Regions from separate parts of the Leclercia sp. W6 genome, predicted to be linked through region 3. Evidence: predicted binding sites of a transcription regulator. Region 3 holds the regulator's gene; each other region holds the start of a gene.
The links. Region 3 encodes CRP, which controls carbon source genes, mostly activating them, when cyclic AMP is high. Its sites were predicted from a motif close to ATGTGANNNNNNTCACAT; they were not measured.
Positions count from the first base shown of each region.

Region 1: bhsA (multiple stress resistance protein BhsA) is a predicted target of CRP. The motif match lies at 6,749-6,766, and genes of this name have one in related genera.
Region 2: DVA43_RS22890 (acetyl-CoA C-acetyltransferase) is a predicted target of CRP. The motif match lies at 1,285-1,302, and genes of this name have one in related genera.

Region 1 is NZ_CP031104.1:1,818,761-1,826,685, forward strand. It holds gene lolC (lipoprotein-releasing ABC transporter permease subunit LolC) at 1-323, opposite strand, end outside; gene DVA43_RS08970 (acyltransferase family protein) at 595-1,668, shown strand; gene mfd (transcription-repair coupling factor) at 1,788-5,234, shown strand; gene DVA43_RS08980 (L,D-transpeptidase family protein) at 5,390-6,343, shown strand; gene bhsA (multiple stress resistance protein BhsA) at 6,422-6,679, opposite strand; gene DVA43_RS08990 (TetR/AcrR family transcriptional regulator) at 6,922-7,557, shown strand.
Region 2 is NZ_CP031104.1:4,629,035-4,636,959, reverse strand. It holds gene DVA43_RS22890 (acetyl-CoA C-acetyltransferase) at 33-1,211, opposite strand; gene DVA43_RS22885 (cupin domain-containing protein) at 1,382-1,894, opposite strand; gene DVA43_RS22880 (LysR family transcriptional regulator) at 1,970-2,845, opposite strand; gene DVA43_RS22875 (multidrug/biocide efflux PACE transporter) at 2,951-3,412, shown strand; gene DVA43_RS22870 (amino acid permease) at 3,531-4,760, shown strand; gene DVA43_RS22865 (GNAT family N-acetyltransferase) at 4,804-5,076, opposite strand; gene yjdI (4Fe-4S mono-cluster protein YjdI) at 5,087-5,317, opposite strand; gene DVA43_RS22855 (hypothetical protein) at 5,503-5,865, shown strand; gene ompA (porin OmpA) at 5,919-6,935, opposite strand; gene DVA43_RS22845 (helix-turn-helix domain-containing protein) at 7,079-7,708, opposite strand.
Region 3 is NZ_CP031104.1:4,079,500-4,087,424, forward strand. It holds gene DVA43_RS19890 (putative adenosine monophosphate-protein transferase Fic) at 1-245, shown strand, start outside; gene pabA (aminodeoxychorismate synthase component 2) at 276-839, shown strand; gene DVA43_RS19900 (aspartate aminotransferase family protein) at 927-2,147, shown strand; gene DVA43_RS19905 (YccS/YhfK family putative transporter) at 2,227-4,314, opposite strand; gene crp (cAMP-activated global transcriptional regulator CRP) at 4,372-5,004, opposite strand; gene DVA43_RS19915 (OsmC family protein) at 5,314-5,718, shown strand; gene DVA43_RS19920 (phosphoribulokinase) at 5,809-6,678, opposite strand; gene DVA43_RS19925 (YheU family protein) at 6,709-6,927, opposite strand; gene DVA43_RS19930 (hydrolase) at 6,930-7,925, opposite strand, start outside.

The sequences.
Region 1 (7,925 bases), 2.3 Mb from region 3:
CTGCGCGCGCTCTGGAGCACCACGTCACCGGAGGTGATCGGCGCCACGCGGCTTACGCCCTGCAGCTTGACGGCGCTTTCTGGCAGCTGCTGCGGATTCACCGACCCGCTGCTGGATGAGAGGATCGCCTGCGGCATCAGCCCCAGAATGTTATTTTGCAGCTCGCGCTCAAAGCCGTTCATGACGGAGAGAACCGTCACCAGCGCCATCACGCCAAGCGTAATGCCAATGGTTGAAAGCCAGGAGACGAAGCGACCGAAGCGGTCCGCGGCGCGCCCACGCATATAACGTAAGCCTATGAATAGTGCGACAGGTTGGTACATGAAATCCGTCTGTTTGCTGATAGCAGACCCACGAGTATATAAGCGAATCCGCTAAGGGTAAATGACTGAAACCGTAAGCTTTGCTTATCATTTGTCTGAAAAAGCACGGTAAATCAGCGCAATATCCCCCTTTCGTAAGACGCCCTATCCCGCGCAGGTGTTTGCAGCTTTTCTGAAAAGCATCCGGATACAGACTCTTACCCATTACATCCCGCCCGCCGCGCAACACACTTACCCGCTCGATTAAGGTAATAACAGGACCCGGAACGCGATGAAACAAAAAGCTCTATGGATTAACCAGATAAAAGGACTCTGCATCTGCCTGGTGGTGATTTACCACTCGGTGATCACCTTTTATCCCCATCTTGAGGCGCTGCATGCTCCCCTTTCGGTGCTGCTCGCCAAATGTTGGGTAACGTTCAATCTCTATCTTGCCCCCTTCCGCATGCCGGTGTTCTTCTTTATTTCAGGGTATCTGGTTCGGCGCTACATTGACGAGGTCGGCTGGAAAACCTGCCTGGACAAACGGCTCTGGAGCATTATCTGGGTGCTGGCGCTGTGGGGAGTATTACAGTGGCAGGCGTTGACCCATCTTAATGCGTGGCTGGCACCGGAGCGGGAGCTTAATACCGCCTCGAACGCCGCCTATGCCGACTCGCTGACCGGCTTTATCACCGGGATGCTCACTGCCAGCACCAGCCTGTGGTATCTCTACGCCCTGGTGGTCTATTTTACGCTCTGCAAGCTGCTGAGCCGCTGGAAGCTGCCGCTTATCGGGCTGCTGGCGCTCGCCAGCATCGCCATAAACTTTGTGCCGCTGCCGTGGTGGGGGATGAACAGCGTGGTGCGCAATATGATCTATTACAGCCTCGGGGCCTGGTACGGCGTGCAGCTGATGGCGTGGATGCAGAGCCGGGTGTGGCGCCGTGACGCGCTGGCGGTAGCGGCGTTTGGGGCGGTCTCTGTCGTGCTGTGGTTCGTCGGGGTTCCCCTGCCGCTGTCGCTGCTGTCGATCCTGCTGATTATGGCCCTGTTCTACCGCCTGGAGCAGCGTTTCGCCGTGGGTCCTGACAATATGCTGAACGTGGTTGGCTCCAATACCATTGCGATTTACACCACCCACCGCATTCTTATTGAAGGAGTCAGCCTGTTTATGATTCACCAGCTGAATGGCGGCACCTGGCCGGTATGGGCAGAGCTGACGCTGGTGCTCTTCTACCCGTTTGCCAGCCTGCTTATCTGCACCCTGGTGGGGCTGGGGGCGCGTAACCTCTCCCGCGCGCTGGCCGGAGATATTTTCTTTACCCCACCTGCCCGGCTGACGCTGGTTCAGGCGACACGCTAGCGTCCCTGTGAGAGGCGGCTTTGCGCTGTGTGCGGTTACGGTTTGCTAATGTAAAACGATCAAGGATAATAAAGACATTGTGTATCAGTGATATGCCCATACGAGATCCTGACAAAGCCATGCCTGAACAAAATCGTTTTTCCCTGCCCGTCAAAGCGGGCGACCAACGCCAGTTAGGTGAACTGACCGGGGCAGCCTGCGCCACGCTGGTGGCGGAAATTGCAGAGCGTCATCAGGGCCCGGTGGTACTGGTCGCGCCGGACATGCAAAACGCCCTGCGTCTGCATGATGAGATCCGTCAGTTCACCGATCAGCTGGTCACCAGCCTTGCCGACTGGGAGACGCTGCCTTACGACAGCTTCTCCCCGCACCAGGAGATCATCTCCTCGCGCCTCTCCACACTGTATCAGCTGCCCTCCATGCAGCGCGGCGTGCTGATTGTGCCGGTCAATACCCTGATGCAGCGCGTCTGCCCGCACAGCTATCTGCACGGTCACGCGCTGGTGATGAAAAAAGGCCAGCGCCTCTCAAGGGATGGCCTGCGCGTGCAGCTCGACAGCGCGGGCTATCGCCATGTCGATCAGGTCATGGAGCACGGGGAGTACGCCACCCGCGGCGCGCTGCTCGACCTCTACCCTATGGGCAGTGAACAACCTTATCGTCTGGACTTTTTCGACGACGAAATCGACAGCCTGCGCCTGTTTGATGCCGATACCCAGCGCACGCTGGAGGAAGTGGAGGCCATCAACCTGCTGCCGGCCCACGAATTCCCGACCGACAAAACCGCTATTGAGCTCTTCCGCAGCCAGTGGCGCGATAAGTTTGACGTCAAGCGCGACGCCGAGCATATCTACCAGCAGGTGAGCAAAGGCACCCTGCCGTCAGGGATCGAATACTGGCAGCCGCTGTTCTTCAGCGAGCCGCTGCCTGCCCTGTTCAGCTATTTCCCGGCTAACACGCTGGTGCTCAACACCGGCGATCTGGAGACCAGCGCCAGCCGTTTCGAGAGTGAAACTCGCGCCCGCTTTGAAAACCGGGGGGTTGATCCGATGCGCCCGCTGCTGGAGCCCGAGCTGCTGTGGCTGCGCACCGATGAGCTGTTCAGCGAGCTGAAACGCTGGCCGCGCATGCAGCTTAAAACCGACAGCCTGCCGGAGAAAGCTGCCAATACCAACCTGGCCTATCAGCCGCTGCCAGACCTCGCGGTGCAGGCGCAGAACAAATCGCCGCTGGATAACCTGCGTAAGTTCCTCGAATCCTTTACCGGCCCGGTGATCTTCTCTGTGGAAAGCGAAGGGCGCCGTGAGGCGCTGGGCGAGCTGCTTGGCCGCATTAAGGTCGCACCGAAGCGGATCCTGCGCCTGGACGAGGCCAGCGGCACCGGGCGCTATCTGATGATTGGCGCCGCCGAGCATGGGTTTATTGATACGCTCAATAATCTGGCGCTAATCTGCGAAAGCGATCTGCTGGGTGAGCGCGTGGCGCGCCGCCGTCAGGACAACCGCCGCACCATCAACCCGGACACGCTGATCCGCAACCTGGCGGAGCTGCATCCCGGCCAGCCGATTGTCCATCTTGAGCATGGCGTAGGCCGTTACGCGGGGATGACCACCCTGGAAGCGGGCGGCATCAAGGGTGAATATCTGATGCTGCTGTACGCCAACGATGCCAAACTCTATGTGCCGGTGTCGTCCCTGCACCTGATCAGTCGCTACGCGGGCGGTGCGGAAGAGAATGCCCCGCTGCACAAGCTCGGCGGCGATGCCTGGGCGCGGGCGCGGCAGAAAGCGGCGGAGAAAGTGCGCGATGTGGCGGCGGAGCTGCTGGATATCTATGCCCAGCGCGCGGCGAAGGCGGGCTACGCCTTCAAACATGATAAAGAGCAGTATCAACTCTTCTGCGACAGCTTCCCGTTTGAAACCACCCCGGATCAGGCCCAGGCAATTAACGCCGTGCTGAGCGACATGTGTCAGCCGCTGGCGATGGATCGTCTGGTCTGCGGCGATGTGGGCTTCGGTAAAACCGAAGTGGCGATGCGCGCCACCTTCCTGGCGGTGGAGAATAACAAGCAGGTGGCGGTGCTGGTGCCCACCACCCTGCTGGCGCAGCAGCACTACGATAACTTCCGTGACCGCTTTGCCAACTGGCCGGTGCGCATTGAGATGATGTCGCGTTTCCGCAGCGCCAAAGAGCAGGCGCAGATCCTGGAGCAGGCAAGCGAGGGCAAGATCGACATTCTGATCGGTACCCATAAACTGCTGCAGAGCGACGTGAAGTGGAAAGATCTGGGGCTGCTGATTGTCGACGAAGAGCATCGCTTCGGCGTGCGCCACAAGGAGCGCATCAAAGCGATGCGCGCCGATGTCGATATCCTGACCCTCACCGCCACGCCGATCCCGCGCACGTTAAATATGGCGATGAGCGGCATGCGCGATCTGTCGATTATCGCCACGCCGCCTGCCCGCCGTCTGGCGGTGAAGACCTTTGTCCGTGAGTACGATAACCTGGTGGTGCGCGAGGCGATCCTGCGTGAAGTGCTGCGCGGCGGCCAGGTTTATTATCTCTACAACGATGTCGAGAATATCCAGAAAGCGGCGGACCGTCTGGCGGAGCTGGTGCCGGAAGCGCGTATTGCCATCGGCCACGGGCAGATGCGCGAGCGCGAGCTGGAACGGGTGATGAACGATTTCCATCACCAGCGCTTTAACGTGCTGGTCTGCACCACGATCATCGAAACCGGTATCGATATCCCTACCGCCAATACCATCATTATTGAGCGAGCGGATCACTTTGGCCTGGCCCAGCTCCACCAGCTGCGTGGCCGTGTCGGACGTTCACACCATCAGGCCTATGCCTGGCTGATGACTCCACACCCGAAAGCGATGACCCCCGATGCGCAGAAGCGTCTCGAAGCCATCGCCTCGCTGGAAGATCTGGGCGCCGGTTTTGCGCTGGCCACTCACGACCTGGAGATCCGCGGCGCGGGCGAACTGCTTGGGGAAGATCAGAGCGGCTCGATGGAAACCATCGGTTTCTCGCTCTACATGGAGCTGCTGGAGAACGCCGTCGATGCCCTGAAGGCGGGGCGTGAGCCGTCGCTGGAAGATCTCACCAGCCAGCAAACGGAAGTGGAACTGCGGATGCCGTCCCTGCTGCCGGATGATTTTATCCCGGACGTTAACACCCGCCTGTCCTTCTACAAACGCATTGCCAGCGCCAAAGACGAAGCGAGTCTGGAAGAGATAAAAGTGGAGCTGATTGACCGCTTTGGCCTGCTGCCGGATGCAGCGCGTAACCTGCTGGATATTGCCCGTTTACGCCAGCAGGCGCAGAAGCTGGGGATCCGCAAGCTGGAGGGGAATGAAAAAGGCGGCATGATTGAGTTTGCCGAGAAGAACCACGTCGATCCGATGTGGCTGATCGGCCTGCTGCAAAAACAGCCCCAGCACTTCCGGCTCGATGGACCGACGCGCCTGAAATTCACCCAGGATCTGGCGGAGCGCAAAACCCGCATGGACTGGGTACGTAACTTTATGCGTCAGCTTGAAGAGAATGCCGTAGCCTGACCCTGTGCCGGGCTGCCATCGGGTCGCCCGGCATGATTTTCCCTGCGCAATTTACAACTCTTTGCAATCCCCATGGACTTCCCGACACACTCATTCGCCATAATTATCAATTAACGTTCAGATAATAATAATCTTTATTGCTATGGATTCTGGTGATGATAAAAACGTCGCGTTTTACCCGTTGGATATCGGTGGTTGCGCTCCTCGCGACCGTAGCGCTTGCCCTGCCCGCCCGGGCGAATACCTGGCCCCGGCCCCCGGCGGGTAGTCGGCTGGTGGGCGAAAATCGTTTTCATGTGGTGGAAAACGATGGTGGTTCGCTGGAGGCCATTGCCAAAAATTATAACGTCGGTTTTCTGGCGCTGCTGCAGGCTAACCCGGGCGTCGATCCCTACGTCCCCCGTGCAGGCAGTGTCCTGACCATCCCGCTTCAGACCCTCCTCCCCGATGCCCCGCGGGAAGGGATTGTGATCAACCTGGCTGAACTGCGGCTCTACTATTATCCGCCGGGTAAAAACGAGGTCACGGTTTACCCCATCGGTATTGGTCAGCTGGGGGGCGATACCCTGACGCCAACCATGGTCACCACGGTGTCGGACAAACGCGCCAATCCAACCTGGACCCCAACCGCCAACATCCGCGCCCGCTATAAAGCCCAGGGTATCGATCTGCCAGCGGTGGTCCCCGCCGGACCGGATAACCCGATGGGTCATCACGCCATTCGCCTGGCGGCCTACGGTGGGGTCTATCTGCTGCACGGCACCAACGCCGATTTTGGTATCGGCATGCGCGTCAGCTCCGGCTGTATTCGCCTGCGGGATAATGACATCGAGACGTTGTTCCGCGTGGTCCAGCCCGGTACCAAAGTGAATATCATGAACACGCCGATTAAAGTGTCAGAAGAGCCTGGCGGTGTGCGCCTGGTGGAGGTTCATCAGCCGCTGTCAAAAGCGCTGAATGACGATCCCCAGACCCTGCCGATTGTCCTGAATGCTGCGCAGCAGGGCTTTAAAGCCAGCGCTGACGAGGTCGTTATGGAGCGCGCCATGGAAGCGCGTTCGGGTATGCCGGTAGATGTGACTCCTCACCCCACTACCCAGGCGCTGTAGCCTTAACAGATAAAAAAAACGCTCTGCACAGGCAGAGCGTTTTTTTTCGCAGTGGCATTAATGAGGGTTAAGCCATGCTTATTTGTAGATCACTGCGGTACCGTGCAGGGTATTCGGGCCGGTTACGGAAGTGATACGGAAAGATTTCGCCCCCATTTCATCCGCTTTTTGCGCTAACTGGCTTTCAAGAGAGCTCAGGTTAGTCCCGGCGTTCGCAGAGATGGTGCCTACCTTTTGTTGATCGGCAGGGGTAGACTGAACTTCAACCGCAGCGAAGCTGGCAAATGAGAGTGAGCTGAGTACTGCAGCGGCGATGATTGTTTTTACGTTTTTCATGATTAGGACCTTTTGCAAGTGAACAGGATGTCGTAAGCATTAACTTAACGATCGATAACAAAATGATAGATGTGATCTACATCACACGTCAATTTATTTTTATAACGATCATTAAAATAATTTTAAAAGCGTTTAAATTCATATTGATATGATGAATAAATTTTTATTCATGCGGCGCTGGCTGCGGAAAGGGATTATTTTTATAATGGTCGTTCAACAATCCAACAGAGGTACAACGGCTCATGACAACCGATGACACGCGTTGCGAAAAGAAAAGCCGTGGCCGACCAAAAGTGTTCGACAGGGAAGCGGCGCTGGACAAGGCCATGACGCTGTTCTGGCAGCATGGGTATGAAGCCACATCACTGGCTGACCTGGTTGCCGCAACGGGGGCGAAAGCGCCTACGCTGTATGCAGAATTTACCAATAAAGAGGGGCTGTTCCGGGCGGTGCTGGATCGCTATATCAGCCGTTTTGCCGCCCGCCATGAAGCGCAGCTGTTTTGCGAGGAGAAGCCCGTTGAACGGGCGCTGGAAGACTATTTCACCGCGGTGGCGACCTGCTTTACCAGCAAAGATACCCCTGCGGGCTGTTTTATGATTAACACGTCGGCCACGCTTGCAGCCTCTTCTGAAGAGATTGCCCATACGGTTAAATCTCGCCATGCCATGCAGGAAGAGACGCTGTGCCAGTTTTTACAGCAGCGTCAGCAGCGCGGTGAGATCCCGGCGCAGTGCGATCCGAAGAAACTTGCCCAATATCTGAGCTGCATTTTGCAGGGTATGTCCATCAGTGCCCGCGAAGGGGCCAGCCTGGAAAAACTGCTGACTGTCACCCAGATAACCCTGCGGTTATGGCCTGAACTGCTGAAAGTCTGATTTTCAGGGCGGTCTGCCGCCCTGCTCCTCCTTTTCTCACCGCATCTTCCGCTATACTTCATAGAAAGATAGTTACAAGCTATCACCACGGCTTCACCGCTTGCTATGCTTAACCTGTGATTATTGATGTGCTAATGATTAGGTGCATTAGTTATGACGAAGACGTTCTGGCTATTCACATTCAGAAGGAGAATATAATGATTTTGCTATTACCTTTTTTTAAGGTGCTAATAGTCATTACATTGTTATTCGGTCTCTGGGTTTTATGTGGTGGGTCAGTTTTATTTGCTTTTCTTTCCGTACTGATAACGGGATTTATGTTACTGCGCCAGTATAATGAATTCGACCTTTAACCCCTGTCACCCAGC
Region 2 (7,925 bases), 550 kb from region 3:
GGCTTATTTGGGTTGATATATATCAACGCGAATTATCTTTCTATAGCCAATGCCACGCCCTGCCCGCCGCCGATGCAGAGCGTAGCCAGCCCTTTACGCGCATCGCGTTTCACCATCTCATGCACCAGTGAGACCAGGATACGGCAACCCGATGCGCCAATGGGGTGACCCAGGGCGATCGCTCCACCGTTGACATTCACCCGGCGTTCGTCCCACTCCAGCATTTTACCCACCGACAGCGCCTGGGCAGCAAAGGCTTCGTTCACTTCGATCAAATCCACATCCGCCAGCTGCCAACCTGCCCGTTCAAGGCAGCGGCGCGTGGCGTGAACCGGGGCGATGCCCATTAAGGCGGGATCGACACCCACGCTGGCAAAGGCTTTGATGCGCGCCAGCACCGGCAGATTCAGCGCTTCGGCTTTGCTCTCGCTCATCATCATCACTGCGGCGGCCCCGTCGTTAATCGAAGAGGCATTCCCGGCGGTGACCGAACCGGTGAGTTCAAAGGCTGGGTTCAGCTGCGCCAGCCCCTCTGCGCTGGCATCGGTGCGCGGCTGTTCATCAGTATCCACCAGCAGGCTCTCCCCACCCTGCTTCCGGGCGACAACCGGGACGATCTCGTCGCGAAAACGGCCCGCGTCGATGGCCGCCCGGGCCTTATGCTGGGAGCTGAGGGCATAGGCGTCCTGCAGCTCACGGGAGATGCCATATTCGCGCGCCAGGTTCTCCGCCGTGACGCCCATATGGTAATCGTTGAAGGCATCCCACAGCCCGTCATGCACCAGGCTGTCGATAAGCTGACTATTACCCAGCTGGGCGCCGGTACGGCTGTCGGTGAGCACGTGCGGGGCACGACTCATGTTCTCCTGGCCGCCGGCGATCACCACATCGGCTTCGCCGCACTGTATCGCCTGGGTCGCCAGATGCAGCGCCTTCAAACCGGAGCCACATACGTCGTTGATGGTAATGGCAGAGACGGTATTGGGTAATCCGCCCTTCAGCGCGGCCTGACGGGCAGGGTTTTGCCCGGCGCCTGCGGTCAGCACCTGACCGAGGATCACTTCGTCGATCTCGTGTGCCTCAATGCCGCTTCGCTCCACCAGCGCGCGAACCACCACGCTGCCTAACTCAACCGCCGAGTGGCGTGAGAGCGCTCCCTGGAAACAGCCGATTGCGGTACGCAATGCACCGACTATCACGACGTCTTTCATCTCTACCTCTGCGCAAAATGACACCGCTCATAGTAGAGGATTGTTATCAACTAATGATGTAATTGTTTAAAAAAAGTGAGTTTTATCACAAAGGATTCTGGAGGGCGGGAGAAATGAATGTTCTGCCGATACCGGGAAACTTACCCTGCGCGGGCGCAGGGCAAAGCGGGTCAAGATCTCCAGTACTGGGTTAAGGCGGGCGAGTTTCCATTTACCGGATCCTGCTCAGGAAACGGCAACGCCACGATCCGCGCCAGCATTGCCGGCGTTGCCGCCTGCTTGCAGAGATCGACATCCGTACCCGGTGGATAGGCTCCCACCACCAGAAAATCGTCGGTTGCAGATAGCCGGCAGTGCCCGGTTCCGGCAGGCAATAACAGTGCGTCTCCCGCTGTTACTTCGATCTCTTCGCCCCTTGGTCCGCCAACGATGAGGCGCGCCGCTCCCCGGGCAATACCTAAGACTTCATGTCCATTAGAGTGGTAGTGGTGATAATCAAAAACCCCATCGCGCCACTGCGGCGGCCAACCGTTGTCGGCAAATCGTTGTTCAAACTGGCTTGCGCGATCGCCATCCGTTATCACCCCTTTATAGAGCAGCACCGGCAAATGGGGATTATTCGGCACCCAGTCTCTGGCGGAGAGCATCAGCGTCCGGGGCGTGATTGTCTCTTTAGCAGTCATGGTCTCTTCTCAGTCAGTCATTGCACTCCGCTAAGTGTAGTTCGTTTTAATGTCGCCACTGACGGGGGGCAGAGATCACCGCGGATCCGCTTTTTGCTGTAAATAATGGCGCAGCCAGTTGCCTGCCGTCCCCGGCGGGGAGCGTTTATTCCAGACCAGATCGATCGCCACCGAGCGCGGCCAGCCCGGCACATTGAGCTGCACCAGCGCTTTCGCCGGGGCAAACTCCTCCACCAGCGCACAGGGCAGCGCGCACCAGCCGAAGCCCTGAACCGCCATGCTGAGCAACATCAGGTAGTTGGGCGCCGACCAGACTGGCCCCTGCGCCAGCACCGGTTCGCGCTCCAGATAGGTATTCAGGCGCAGCTCCCGCCAGCTGTGCAGTTCATCGTGCTCCGTTCGCGCCTGCGCGGCCAGCGGATGGCTGGCTGACGTATAAATTGCCATATGGCTCTGCATCGGCAGGCGAACGGCGGCAATGTCGGTGGGATAGCTCTCCCGCGCCTCGGTGAGGCCAATCTGCGCCCGCTCCTTTTGCAGCAGATCGATGACATCTTCCTCTTCACCAATCAGACACTCAAATTCGGTGTGGGGAAAACGCTCATCAAAACGAAACAGCATCTCCTCCAGCACGTCCGGATGCAGGGTATCGGAGAGGACAAAGGTGAGCCGCGCTTCGGTCTCTTCGCTGAGGGATACCGCCAGTTCATCCAGCCGCGCGCTGGCCGCCAGAATCGACTGCACATAGCCCAGCACCTGCTTGCCCTGGGCGGTGAGTACCGGCTGGCGGGCGCTGCGGTCGAACAGGGCAAAACCCAGGTCATCTTCCAGGTGGGCAATGGCGGTGCTGATGGTGGACTGGCTTTTCCGCAGGCGGCGGGCGGCAGCGGAAAAAGAGCCCGCGGCAACCGTCTCGACAAATGCGGTTAACGCTTCGGGTGAGTAGCGCATGAAGTATCTACTTTATCGATGGAATCTCACTTTTATATATCAGTTTTAACGATAAAAATAGCTGCATGATTTACCCATCCAGGCTTGTTTTTGAGGTAATAAGTTATGCAGCACAACGATGTTCAGCGCAGAAAACTGCCGGAACGCATTTTCCATGCCGTCTGCTTTGAGGGTATAGCCACGGCGATCCTGGCCCCGACCACCGCGTGGCTGATGCAGCGCCCGATACTGGAGATGGGCGGATTAACTGTTCTCCTCGCCACCACGGCAATGATCTGGAACATCATCTTCAATTACCTGTTCGACAGGCTGTGGCCGCGACATAAGGTGCCCCGCACCGCGAAAGTCCGCGCACTGCACGCACTGGGCTTTGAGGTGGGGTTCATCTTTATCGGCGTCGGGATTGTGTCGCTGGTGCTGGGCGTGAGCCTGCTTCAGGCCTTCACCTTAGAGATTGGCTTCTTTATTTTCTTCCTGCCGTACACCATGGTTTATAACTGGGCGTACGATACCCTGCGCGATCGCATGATTAAGCGACGCCAGCAGCGGCAGGCTGCCACCTCTTAACTCCCCCGGCCGGAAATGCTTTCCGGCCCGCTTAAAACCGTTCCAACCGCCAGACCAACTGTTGATTATGGTAAAATAGTCTCCTTTTTGTTGGTTTTATAGTTGATACGTTTCTCTCATGTCGAAAATCTGGTCTAAAGAAGAGACCCTATGGAGCTTTGCCCTGTACGGCACAGCCGTGGGCGCAGGAACCCTGTTTCTGCCCATCCAACTGGGATCTGCGGGCGCTGTCGTCCTGTTCATCACCGCCCTTGTGGCATATCCATTCACCTACTGGCCCCACAAAGCGTTATGCCAGTTCATCCTCTCTGCAAAAACCAAAGGTAGCGAAGGGATCACCGGTGCGGTGACCTACTACTACGGGAAAAAGATCGGCAATCTGATCACCACGCTCTACTTTGTCGCCTTTTTTGTGGTGGTGCAGATCTATGCCGTGGCAATCACTAACTCGCTCACCGAACAGCTGGCGAAGCATATGACGGTGGACACCACCGTGCGGGTGCTGGTCAGCCTTGGCGTAGTGCTGGCGCTAAATCTGATCTTCCTGATGGGACGGCATGCCACTATTCGGGTGATGGGTTTTCTGGTCTTCCCGCTGATCGCTTACTTCCTGCTGGTGTCGCTCTATCTCACCCACAGCTGGCAGCCCGCGCTGCTCACCAGCCAGATGAGCGTTGATAAGCATACTCTGCACCAGGTGTGGATCTCCATTCCGGTGATGGTGTTCGCCTTCAGCCATACCCCGATTATTTCAACCTTTGCCGTCGATCGGCAGGAAAAATATGGCGAGGCCGCGATGGGCAAATGTACCCGCATCATGAAGGTGGCCTACCTGGTTATCTGCCTGAGCGTGCTCTTCTTCGTCTTCAGTTGCCTGATGTCGATCCCACCCTCTTACATCATCGCCGCGAAAGAGGAAGGGGTCACCATCCTCTCGGCGCTCTCGATGATGCCCTCCTCCCCTTCATGGCTTGGGATCTCCGGGATTGTTGTCGCCATCATCGCGATGTCGAAGTCGTTTCTCGGCACCTATTTTGGCGTGATTGAGGGGGCTACAGCGATGGTGAAATCAGGGTTAAACCAGGTTGGCGTAAAGAAAAGCCGGGCCTTTAATCGGGCGGTATCGGTGATGGGGGTCTCCCTGATCACCTTTGCGGTGTGTTGCATTAACCCTAATGCCATTTCGATGATCTACGCCATCAGCGGGCCGCTTATCGCCATGATCCTGTTTATCATGCCGACCCTGTCGACCTTCCTGATCCCTGCCCTGAAGCCTTACCGCTCCATCGGCAATGTGCTGACGCTGATCGTCGGGGTGTTATGCGTGTCGGTGATGTTTATTGCCTGACTAAAAGACAGCACGCTGTTTTACGACAGCGTGCTGTGCCGCGTCAGGCGCGGATATCGTCATACTCGCGGGTGTTATCAAATTCGTGTTTCGCAAACGGGCAGAGGGGAATAATTTTACGGTTTTCGGCACGCATCTTTTCCACCACCCTTGCCACCAGCTGTTTGCCCACGCCCTGCCCTTTCAGGCTGGGATCGACATCGGTATGCTCAATAATGCTGAGATGCTCGCCGGTGGGGACAAAGACGATCTCCGCAACCTGATTGCCTTCGGCATCGTTCACGTAAAACTTGTTATGGCCTTCCTGAATGTCCATGGTTTCTCGCTTATTTGTGGCGGTATTTAAGTGCGCCGCTGGGGCAGGTATCGATCACACGCACGACCGTATCGACATCCACTTCGTCAGGGATGATCCACGGTTTACGTTTAAGGTTGAAGAGCTTAGCGCTTCCGCGCACGCAGTTTCCCGCATGTTGGCAGATGCCGGTATTGAAGTAGACGTCAATTTTCTCACCGGTATAGGCCCGGTATCCCGCCTCCAGCAGTTCATTATCCATGACATTGCCTCTGAATTATTATGGTTGGGATTAAGCATAGCGCGACATCTCTATTCAACCTGCTCGTTTAAAAATAAACAACATTAATCTGTAATCTGGCTACCCACGCTGGATAATTAACGCTGTTTTTCAGTAATACAGGTCAGATAATGAGAAAGATATCCCCGCTCATACTGGTATTTAGTATGGTTTTTATCACCGGCTGTAGCAGCCCGGAACCGGACAAAGTTGAACAGATCAACAGACTGCATATTCCATTAGTTCTGCCCGGCAGCAAAGCCCCACCGGCGCAGACATCCCATATCGCCTCGCTGTACCATTCCAATAAACAGGATATAGATACGCTTACCGACACGCTTAAAAAGCAATATTTACAGGATGTAAAACCCAAAGAGATATTTGAAATGGATAGCGATGTACAGCCCGTCTACGCTTCTCTTTCCCGATTAGAAGCATTAGCCATGATGAATCAGCAATACCTTAAAGATAAGAATGAAATGGGGTTACAGCAGATACATATTGTGCTCAAACCGGTTATTACCGGCTAATCTTCGATAAAAAACCCGGCAGGTTAATGCCGGGTTTAAGGCGTTTAAGAATTTTATTTATTGCTGATCTCTACCACCACCCGACGATCCGGGGACAGACAACCAATCAGCGCGTTGCCACTCTGACCATTACATTGAGCTCCCGTCACGGACTCGCTCGCACCACGGCCTGCTGTGGTGATGTTTTGCGCCGGAATGCCCAGCGCAACCAGTTCATCAGCAACGGCCTGCGCGCGGCGTTCAGAGAGTTGCAGATTGTAGTCAGGCGTACCGATTCGATCGCTATAGCCGATAACCACTGTCGACTTGTCGTTGGCAGGCTGTAAACCCGGGCTATTATAGAGCTGGCGAATCGCTGCGTGGCCTTCGCTGGTAAGGGTTGCAGAGTCATAATCAAACATCACATCGGATTTCAGGTTAAAACGCTGTGGCGCGGGGGCCGGTTCAACGGTAGCCGCGGGAGTGACGACAACAGGTGCGTCTTCATGCTGACCAAAACGGTAGCTCAGCCCGGCCGTAACCGAACTGACATCACTGCTTACCCCAATCTGATTGGCGTTGCCAACGTTGCTTACCCACTGATACTCAAGGCGGCCCGCCCAGTTTTTGTTAAAGGCATACTCGGTTCCTACAGCAGCCAGCGGGCGGACTCCGGTTTCAAAGCGATTATGACCGCTTACATCTGATTCAGCCCGGTACCCCATTGCCCCGGCCCGGCCATACAGGTCCCATTTCGGCGTGACGGCATAGCTGGCTTTCAGGGACATCTGGATCCCCTGACTTTTCATCCTGCCGCCAGCGCCGGCGTGATGGCCGTTTAACTGCATACTCCCTAAATAGTCGTAACCACCTTCCACAGCAAGCCAGGAGTTAATCTGGTAACCGGTATAAATACCGCCACTCACATTATCTTGGTCTAAGTCAAAATGGTTTGAGCCACTGTTATTATCCAGCGCTTTGCTACCCGTGTTGGTATCGAAATAGTGCGACCAACCCAATTTTCCACCGCTGTACCAGGTTCCGGCATCACCTGCAGCAAAAGCTGCGGTAGCGGTAAAAGCATTTGCGATAATTAACGCAATAATAGTCTTTTTTCATAACAATCCCGTTCACACTTACTGTAGATAAATTTCTTTATTAATTTCAGTAGGCAAACGATATAGAAAAAAAGCTATCAGGTTAATTATCATTCTGTTTAAAATTAAATTTTCAGTTAAAAACTCTCTGGCAAACTCTTTAATTCCTGAAGATAACCGCCACGTTTAAAGTTGATATATCCCCCTCGTTTCAGGGCAGAAATGACATTTAACACACTGCTGCGGGAAAGCAGCGTTCTGTCCTGAATATAATCGAGGATCGATATACGCATGCGAGTCTGTTCCGGCAGCGTGATCATCTCCAGCAGGTGGTTACGTATCACGGAATAGGTTCGTTGTTGTACCACTAGCGCGTCACGATAAAACAGATAAGCAGTATGGTAGGAGAGCACCGCTGCCACCTCCTCCCATAACCCTTGCCGGGAAATAAGTTCAGCCGCCCGCTCTGCATCAATTCGTAACAGTGTCGACTCAGCTTCAGTGCGCAGAATATGGCCTTTTGTCGGCTGGATCATCTCCGCAATACCAAAAAGATGCGCTTCGTAAACCGTGACAATCAACAGCCCATCAGAGGCACGCAGGATGGATAACTCTCCCTCGATAAAAAAGTAGAGCTGGGGACGTCCTTTGTATGTCCAGGTCATTCGCTTGCGGGGGATGACCTGGAGTTTATCCGCGATCGGCTCAAGCGCCGCAAGCAGACGCTGCATGGCCTCTTCGGGACGAACGGGTGAAATAAGATGCATATTATGACCTGATAACGTTGGATAGCAGCCAGAATAGCTCTGCGATTTGCGCAGGTTGGCCTCTACTTCTCTCTTCAGATATAGCAATGAATAAACGGCGGGTAAAATTTACGTTGTTTATTTTTAAATTTTGCACGACGGGGACGGATGCTGTGTCGCGCTATTGCAGAGATAAAAGCTGGAGCGGGCGAAGGGAATCGAAACTCTGTTTCATTTT
Region 3 (7,925 bases):
TCATTAACCGCCTCAGCCACTACTATTGCGAGATCAACGTCCTGCATCCGTTCCGCATCGGCAACGGTATTGTTCAGCGCATCTTCTTTGAGCAGCTGGCGATCCATGCGGGCTATCAGCTTGACTGGCGCGGTATAGACCCGGAAGAGTGGGCGCAGGCCAACCAGAGCGGTGCGATGGGGGATCTGAGCGCGTTGAACGCAATCTTCAGTAAAGTGGTAAGCGAAGCCGGGGAAACTGAGTAGAATAGGGCGGCCATTTTTTCAGGAGCCGCCATGATTCTGCTGATTGATAACTACGATTCCTTCACCTGGAACCTCTACCAGTATTTTTGCGAGCTGGGGGCGGAGGTGGTGGTCCGGCGCAACGACGCACTCTCTCTGGAGGATGTCGCTGCGCTCAATCCGCAAAAAATCGTTATCTCCCCCGGCCCCTGCACCCCGGATGAGTCCGGCATCTCGCTGGCGGTGATCCAGCGCTATGCCGGTAAAGTGCCGATTCTGGGCGTCTGCCTCGGGCATCAGGCCATCGCCCAGGTCTTTGGTGCCACCATTGTGCGGGCGGCGAAAGTGATGCACGGCAAAACCTCCCCGGTGACGCACAACGGCGCCGGGGTGTTCTGCGGTCTTAATAACCCCCTTACCGTCACCCGCTATCACTCCCTTATCATCGATCCGCCCACCTTACCCGACTGCTTTGAGGTGACCGCCTGGAGCGAAACGCAGGAGATCATGGGTATCCGTCACCGTGAATGGGATTTGGAAGGGGTGCAGTTCCACCCTGAAAGCATTCTCAGCGAACAGGGCCACCAGCTGCTGGCTAATTTCCTCAATCGTTGATTTTTAGTTGCCATGAAGTGATTTTTTAAGCATATTTCGTGATTATATTTTCACTTCTGCTTTTTGCTTAAAAAAGGGTGGGGTTACATGGCAACTGAACAATCTGCAATTACGCGCGCAACATTCGATGAAGTGATACTGCCAATTTATGCACCGGCTGAGTTTATCCCGGTGAAGGGGAAAGGCAGTCGCGTCTGGGATCAACAGGGCAAAGAGTACATTGATTTTGCGGGCGGCATTGCGGTGACGGCGTTAGGTCACTGCCACCCGGCGCTGGTCGAGGCGCTCAAAACTCAGGGCGAAACCCTGTGGCACACCAGCAACGTTTTCACCAACGAACCGGCGCTGCGCCTGGGCCGCAAAATCATCGACGCCACCTTTGCCGAGCGTGTGCTGTTTATGAACTCCGGCACCGAAGCCAACGAAACCGCTTTTAAGCTGGCCCGCTATTACGCCTCCACCCGCCACAGCCCGTTTAAAACCAAAATTATCGCCTTCCACAATGCGTTTCATGGCCGTTCGCTGTTTACCGTAACCGTGGGCGGTCAGCCAAAATATTCCGATGGTTTTGGCCCGAAACCGGCCGACATCATCCACGTGCCGTTTAACGATCTGCATGCGGTAAAAGCGGTGATGGACGATCACACCTGCGCGGTGGTAGTTGAGCCGATCCAGGGTGAAGGCGGCGTGATGGCGGCAACGCCAGAATTCCTGCAGGGGCTGCGCGATCTGTGCGATCAGCACCAGGCCCTGCTGGTCTTTGACGAAGTGCAGAGCGGCATGGGCCGTACCGGGGATCTGTTTGCCTACATGCACTATGGCGTGACGCCGGACATCCTGACCAGCGCTAAAGCGCTCGGCGGCGGCTTCCCGGTGAGCGCGGTTCTCACCACCCAGGATATCGCCTCGGCATTCCACGTGGGCTCTCACGGCTCGACCTACGGCGGCAACCCGCTGGCGTGCGCGGTTGCCGGGGCGGCGTTCGATATCATCAATACCCCGGACGTGCTGAGCGGCGTCAATACAAAGCGCGAGCAGTTTGTGAAGCATCTTCAGCAGATCGATGCGCAGTACGATGTCTTCAGCGATATCCGTGGCATGGGGCTGTTGATTGGCGCCGAACTGAAGCCGCAATACAAAGGCCGGGCGCGCGATTTCCTCTACGCCGCCGCCAGTGAAGGGGCGATGGTGCTCAACGCCGGGCCGGACGTGATGCGCTTTGCGCCATCGCTGCTGGTGGAAAGCGCGGATATCGAAGAGGGGATGACCCGCTTTGCGCAGGCGGTGAAGCGGGTGATTCAGGGATAAGTGAGATGCCGGGTGGCGCTGCGCTTACCCGGCCTACAAGTCCGTAGGCCCGTGCAAGCGTAGCGCCGCCGGGCAAATGCTAGTACGGCCTCCGCTTCAGTCGCCGTATCAACCAGATGCCATGATGCGGACGCTGGCGCCACGCCACCGACGAAATGGTGTGCATGGTGTTCAAATGCCCCAGGGTGCGCTGCAGATGTTGTTCCAGCGTGCTCATGGGGCCTTGCGTCAGGGTCTCTGGCGCTTCCAGAATATTGCTGTCCCCACTCTCACCCGGCTCGTCATACTCCAGACGCTGCTGACAGCGCTGGAGGGCGATTTCACACGACTGCAAATAACGCTGCGCCAGGTCTGGCGTCAGCATCGTATGCTCCCGCGCCAGGGTCGTCATTGCGTTGATATGCTCCACGATAAACTGGCTGTGCGTCACCCAGAGTTTCATATCCGCCAGATATGCCGAATTGAAGCCTGGCTCCTGCATCGCCTGGTTGAGGGAGTTGAACAGCGCATTGTGCGCCTGATTGACCTTCATGCGCTGCCAGGCCAGCGGCGTGGGTTGCGGATCGTCGCTGAGGATCAGGCGGATGGCTTCCTGATCGGCCTCCAGCGCGTCGTGAGCGTTCTGCCGCAGCAATCCGCTCTGCCACTGCGGCCACAGCCAGACCATGCCGCCAAAGGCAATCAGGCAGCCAATCAGCGTATCGGCCAACCGGGCGATAATAAACTGCTCACCGTTGAGCGTAATCAGTTGCAGGCTGTACACCGCGGTCAGCGTAAAGCCCACGGTCGCCCAGCCGTAGCTCTTGCGAATGATCAGGTAGCTTACCAGCGTCACCAGCAGCATCCCCGCCAGGGTATAGCCTTCCGGGACGTGTAAGTGCAGGGTGATCCCCGCAATAATCAGCCCCGCCATCGTGCCGCCCGCCCGGTGGAGGATGCGCACCCGCGTGGCGCTGTAGCCGTTTTGCGTCACCAGCAGCACGGTCATTAAGATCCAGTAAGGCTTAGGCAGGTGCAGCGCCATCCCCATCAGGCTGGCGATACTCAGCATCACGCTGATACGGGCCGCATTGCGCAGGGCGGCAGACTTCAGCGACAGATAGCTTCTCAGGGCGGGGATCAGCGGCAGGCGTTTCTGCTTGTCTGCCATCAGGTCGCGGGGGTAGAGCGGGCGCTGAGTGCGGAGCACACGGGCAATACGGCTGAAGTGCCAGGCGCAGAACTGGCCCACCGGGTTATCCGGATGCTGGCGGGCGATTTTCTCCAGCGCGCCGAGCTGCTTGTCCATAGTGAAACGGGTGGGGTAGCGATGATAGAGAATGTCGTCAGCCAACACCCGTAGCCGGGCGGCGACGGTCTGTGCGTTCCAGCGGATCACCGCTTCGGCGTGACTGCGCTCCACCAGCTTTTGCACCTCCTGCGGATGATGCAGGCTGACGGAGATATGCTCCTGCAGATCCAGCCCCACCTGGAAGGTACGCAGCAGACGTTTGTATTCATGATTCCTGTTTGCCGCCAGCATATGCAGCTGCTGGTAGCACTGACTAATCAGGTCCACCACCTTCTGCTGGCGTGCCAGCAGCGGCGGCAGTGATTTTTCCGGGTCGGTATGCTGGGTCAGCAGGGTGTATTTCGCTTCGCAGTAATCGGCCAGCTGGCGGTAGAGCACGCTCAGGGATTCACGCAGCGGCTGCTCCCGCCACAGCCAGAACCAGAACCAGTTAAACAGACCGTACCAGAGTGTCCCCAGGGCGTAGATCAGCAGCGGCGCCCAGATCGGCATATTTCCCGCCAGACTGAGGGTAAAGATGGCCGCAATCAGCGAGGCGGGCAGCAGGCGGGCGTGCAGAGCGCTGATCTCCGCCGTGACCCCTAACGTCATCGCCAGGGCAGTCAGAATGAGGGGCAGCGGAATATCGCGCGCCAGCAGCAATTGCACGGCAAGACTACAGCCGGCAAACAAGCAGCCGCCAATCATCAGGCGTTTAAAAAAGCGTTTATGGGGCGTGTCGAGACCCGCAATGTTGCAGCAGGCGGGAACGAGAGAAAACAGAAGGCCGTATTGCAGGTAACCGAGAACTAAACCCACAGCCACAGGGAGACACAGCACCAGGGTTTGCCGCAGTGCGTAGTTAACTTCCGGGTGGTAAATGAGCCTGCGCCACATGGGTGAGAGAGACAAAAACGGCGTGTCATCGTGCGATGCCACGCCGTCTGAGCGGAATTAACGTGTTCCGTAAACCACGATGGTTTTACCGTGGGCGGAAATCAGATTCTGATCTTCCAGCATTTTCAAAATACGGCCCACTGTCTCACGGGAGCAACCGACGATCTGACCAATTTCCTGACGGGTAATTTTAATTTGCATACCGTCCGGGTGGGTCATGGCGTCTGGCTGTTTCGCCAGGTTCAGCAGCGTCTGAGCGATACGGCCCGTTACGTCCAGGAAGGCGAGGTTGCCCACTTTCTCGGAAGTAACCTGCAGACGGCGAGCCATCTGCGAAGAGAGGCGCATCAGGATATCCGGGTTAACCTGGATCAGCTGGCGGAACTTTTTATAAGAGATCTCAGCCACTTCACACGCGGTTTTCGCACGGACCCAGGCGCTACGCTCCTGACCTTCTTCAAACAGGCCCAGTTCACCGATAAAGTCTCCCTGATTCAGGTAAGAGAGGATCATCTCTTTGCCTTCTTCATCTTTGATCAGCACTGCCACTGAGCCTTTGACGATGTAATACAACGTTTCCGCTTTTTCACCCTGGTGAATCAGCGTGCTCTTCGATGGGTACTTATGAATGTGGCAATGAGACAAGAACCATTCGAGAGTCGGGTCTGTTTGCGGTTTGCCAAGCACCATGCGCTGTTATCCTCTGTTATAAGCTGGCTCCAGAGTCTGGCTCTGTACCTGTACTCTGGGGTTGCAATCGTATTCTTTCCCCTGCCTGGGGTCTGGCTGTCACACTGATTAGCAGCCTGTAATGTGTGATGTCCTCTGCATACATGTGCAACGTCAATGTATTACTGTAGCATCTCGACTGTTTTAGCATAGCTTTTGCCGCGTGTCTCCTGGTGTCTCGCTTCAGCTTGATGCAGGTCGACTTCCGTTGCCAGAATTGTTACTGGCGCGTAATCTGACAAGAAAAATGCAATCCTGGAGTGAGTTAAAATGCAAGCACGTGTGAAATGGGTTGAAGGTTTAACGTTTCTCGGTGAGTCCGCGTCGGGGCACCAGATTCTGATGGATGGCAACTCCGGTGATAAAGCACCCAGCCCGATGGAAGTGGTTCTGATGGCGGCGGGAGGATGCAGCGCTATCGACGTGGTATCGATTCTGCAAAAAGGGCGTCACGATGTGACCGACTGCGAAGTGAAACTGACCTCAGAGCGTCGGGATGAAGCGCCGCGTCTCTTCACCCATATCAACCTGCATTTCGTGGTGACCGGCAAAGCGCTGAAAGATGCTGCGGTATCCCGCGCGGTGGATCTCTCTGCGGAGAAGTACTGCTCCGTGGCGCTGATGCTGGAGAAAGCGGTCAATATTACCCATTCGTATGAAGTGATCGAGGCGTAAGTCCTGGATCAAACGCCGGGCGGCACTTCGTTTGCCCGGCCTACAGAACCTTGTAGGCCCGGTAAGCGTAGCGCCACCGGGCAACACGCCTCAATCGATCTTCTTCCCTTCCATTAACCGCTGCACCAGCGGCGTCATGATTAACTCCATCGCCAGCCCCATCTTCCCGCCCGGCACCACCAGCGTATTGATGTGTGAAATAAACGAACCCTGCAGCATCGCCAGCAGCCAGGGGTAATCGATATTGTCCAGATTGCGGAAATGGATCACCACAAAGCTCTCATCCAGCGACGGGATGCCTTTAGCGGCAAAGGGGTTAGAGGTGTCCACGGTCGGGACGCGCTGGAAGTTAATATGGGTGCGGGAAAACTGCGGCGTCAGGAAGTTGATGTAATCCTCCATGGAGCGAACCACCGAATCCATCACCGCCTCGCGGGAATGGCCGCGCTCGCTGGTATCCCGCGTCAGCTTCTGGATCCACTCCAGGTTTACAATGGGTACGACGCCCACCAGCAGATCGACATGGCGCGCCACGTCATGGTGCGGCGTAACGACCCCGCCGTGCAGACCTTCATAAAACAGCACATCCGTGGGTTCTGGCAGCGGCTGCCAGGGAGTGAAAGTGCCCGGAACCTGGTTCCAGGGTACCGCCTCGTCATAGGTATGCAGGTATTTGCGCGACTGGCCAGTGCCGCTTCGACCGTACTCTGCAAAGGTCTGCTCCAGCAGGCCAAAGTCGTTAGCATCGGGGCCAAAGTAGCTGATATGTTTGCCTAAATCACGGGCCTTGCGGATGGCCATATCCATCTCAGGGCGGGTGTAGCGGTGAAAGCTGTCGCCTTCCACTTCCGCGGCACGCAGATGCAGTTGCGAGAAGATCTTACGAAAGGCGAGGCTGGTGGTGGTGGTACCCGCACCACTCGATCCTGTGACGGCGATAACCGGATGTCTGGCGGACATAGCAACTCCCTGAGTGGAAAGATGTCGCGGTTAACCGCGAAATTGATTGCGAGGCATGATGTTGACGGTTTCGTGCAGCTCGGACCATACGACCAGCACCTCACCGCTTTGCAGCTGGCGCCTGACGTCAGCGACCTTCTGCTCAAGCGAACGTTCCTCTTCACCATAATCGGTGCCTTCGCGTAACACAAAACTTTCAATCAGATTATCCAGCGTTTCGGGAGCCAGATCTTGCCAGGGAATAATCATGTTTATTTTTCCAGATAGGGGGTCAGCCAGTCCGGGATACGTGTCTCCAGCCACATCTGTGGTCGGCGCAGCGTTCCGCTGATAAAGCCCACGTGTCCGCCATGTTCGGTCAGCTGATACTGTACGTTTGCCGGTAAATGTTCCGGCGCCGGAATCGAATGATGATCCATAAACGGATCGTCTTTCGCATGAATGATCAGCGTAGGCCGGGTGATTTGATTCAGCAATGGCATGGCGCTGCACTGACGATAGTAGTCAATCGCATCGGCAAAACCGTGAATTTTCGCGGTGATCAGATCGTCAAATTCACGAATGCGCCGCATGCGCTTGAGCTGCTCGAGGTTTATCGGCAGCGAGCCCGGATAGGCCTTCAGTTTACGTGAGGCGTTGCCTTTCAGCAGGTTAAGCAGGTAGCGCTGATACACGCGCGAAAAGCCCTTATCCATATGATAGCTGCACTGTTCCAGCATAAACGGGGCAGAGACGATGACGGCGGCATCCAGCGGGATCGTGTCCCCCTCTTTCGCCAGCAGGCAGGCGAGCATGTTTCCCCCCAGCGAATAGCCCACCGCAGCGGTGGGGGCCGGGCCGTGAGTCTCCGCCAGCCAGCGCAGGAACCAGGTGCCATCTTCTGTTTCGCCGGAGTGATAGATGCGTTTCTGGCGATTGGGTTCGCCGCTACAGCCTCTGAAATGCATCACCACGCCCAGCCAGCCGCGCGCTTTTGCCGCCTGAATCAGGCCGTGAGCATAGGGGCTGTGCAGGCTGCCCTCCAGACCATGAAAGACCACCAGCCGGGGTTTGTGCTGTGCCTTAGAGGGATCTTCACTCCATGCCAGATCCACAAAGTCATCATCCGGCAGGTCGAGTCGCTGCCAGACGGGAGTAAAAAGCACTTTACGGCGGATGAGACGCGGCAGCATGGTTTGCAGATGGCGGTTCGACAGGCCCCGCATAGGGACAAAGGTCGCGCTCTCGTCGGGCGTAAAGTTAAATTC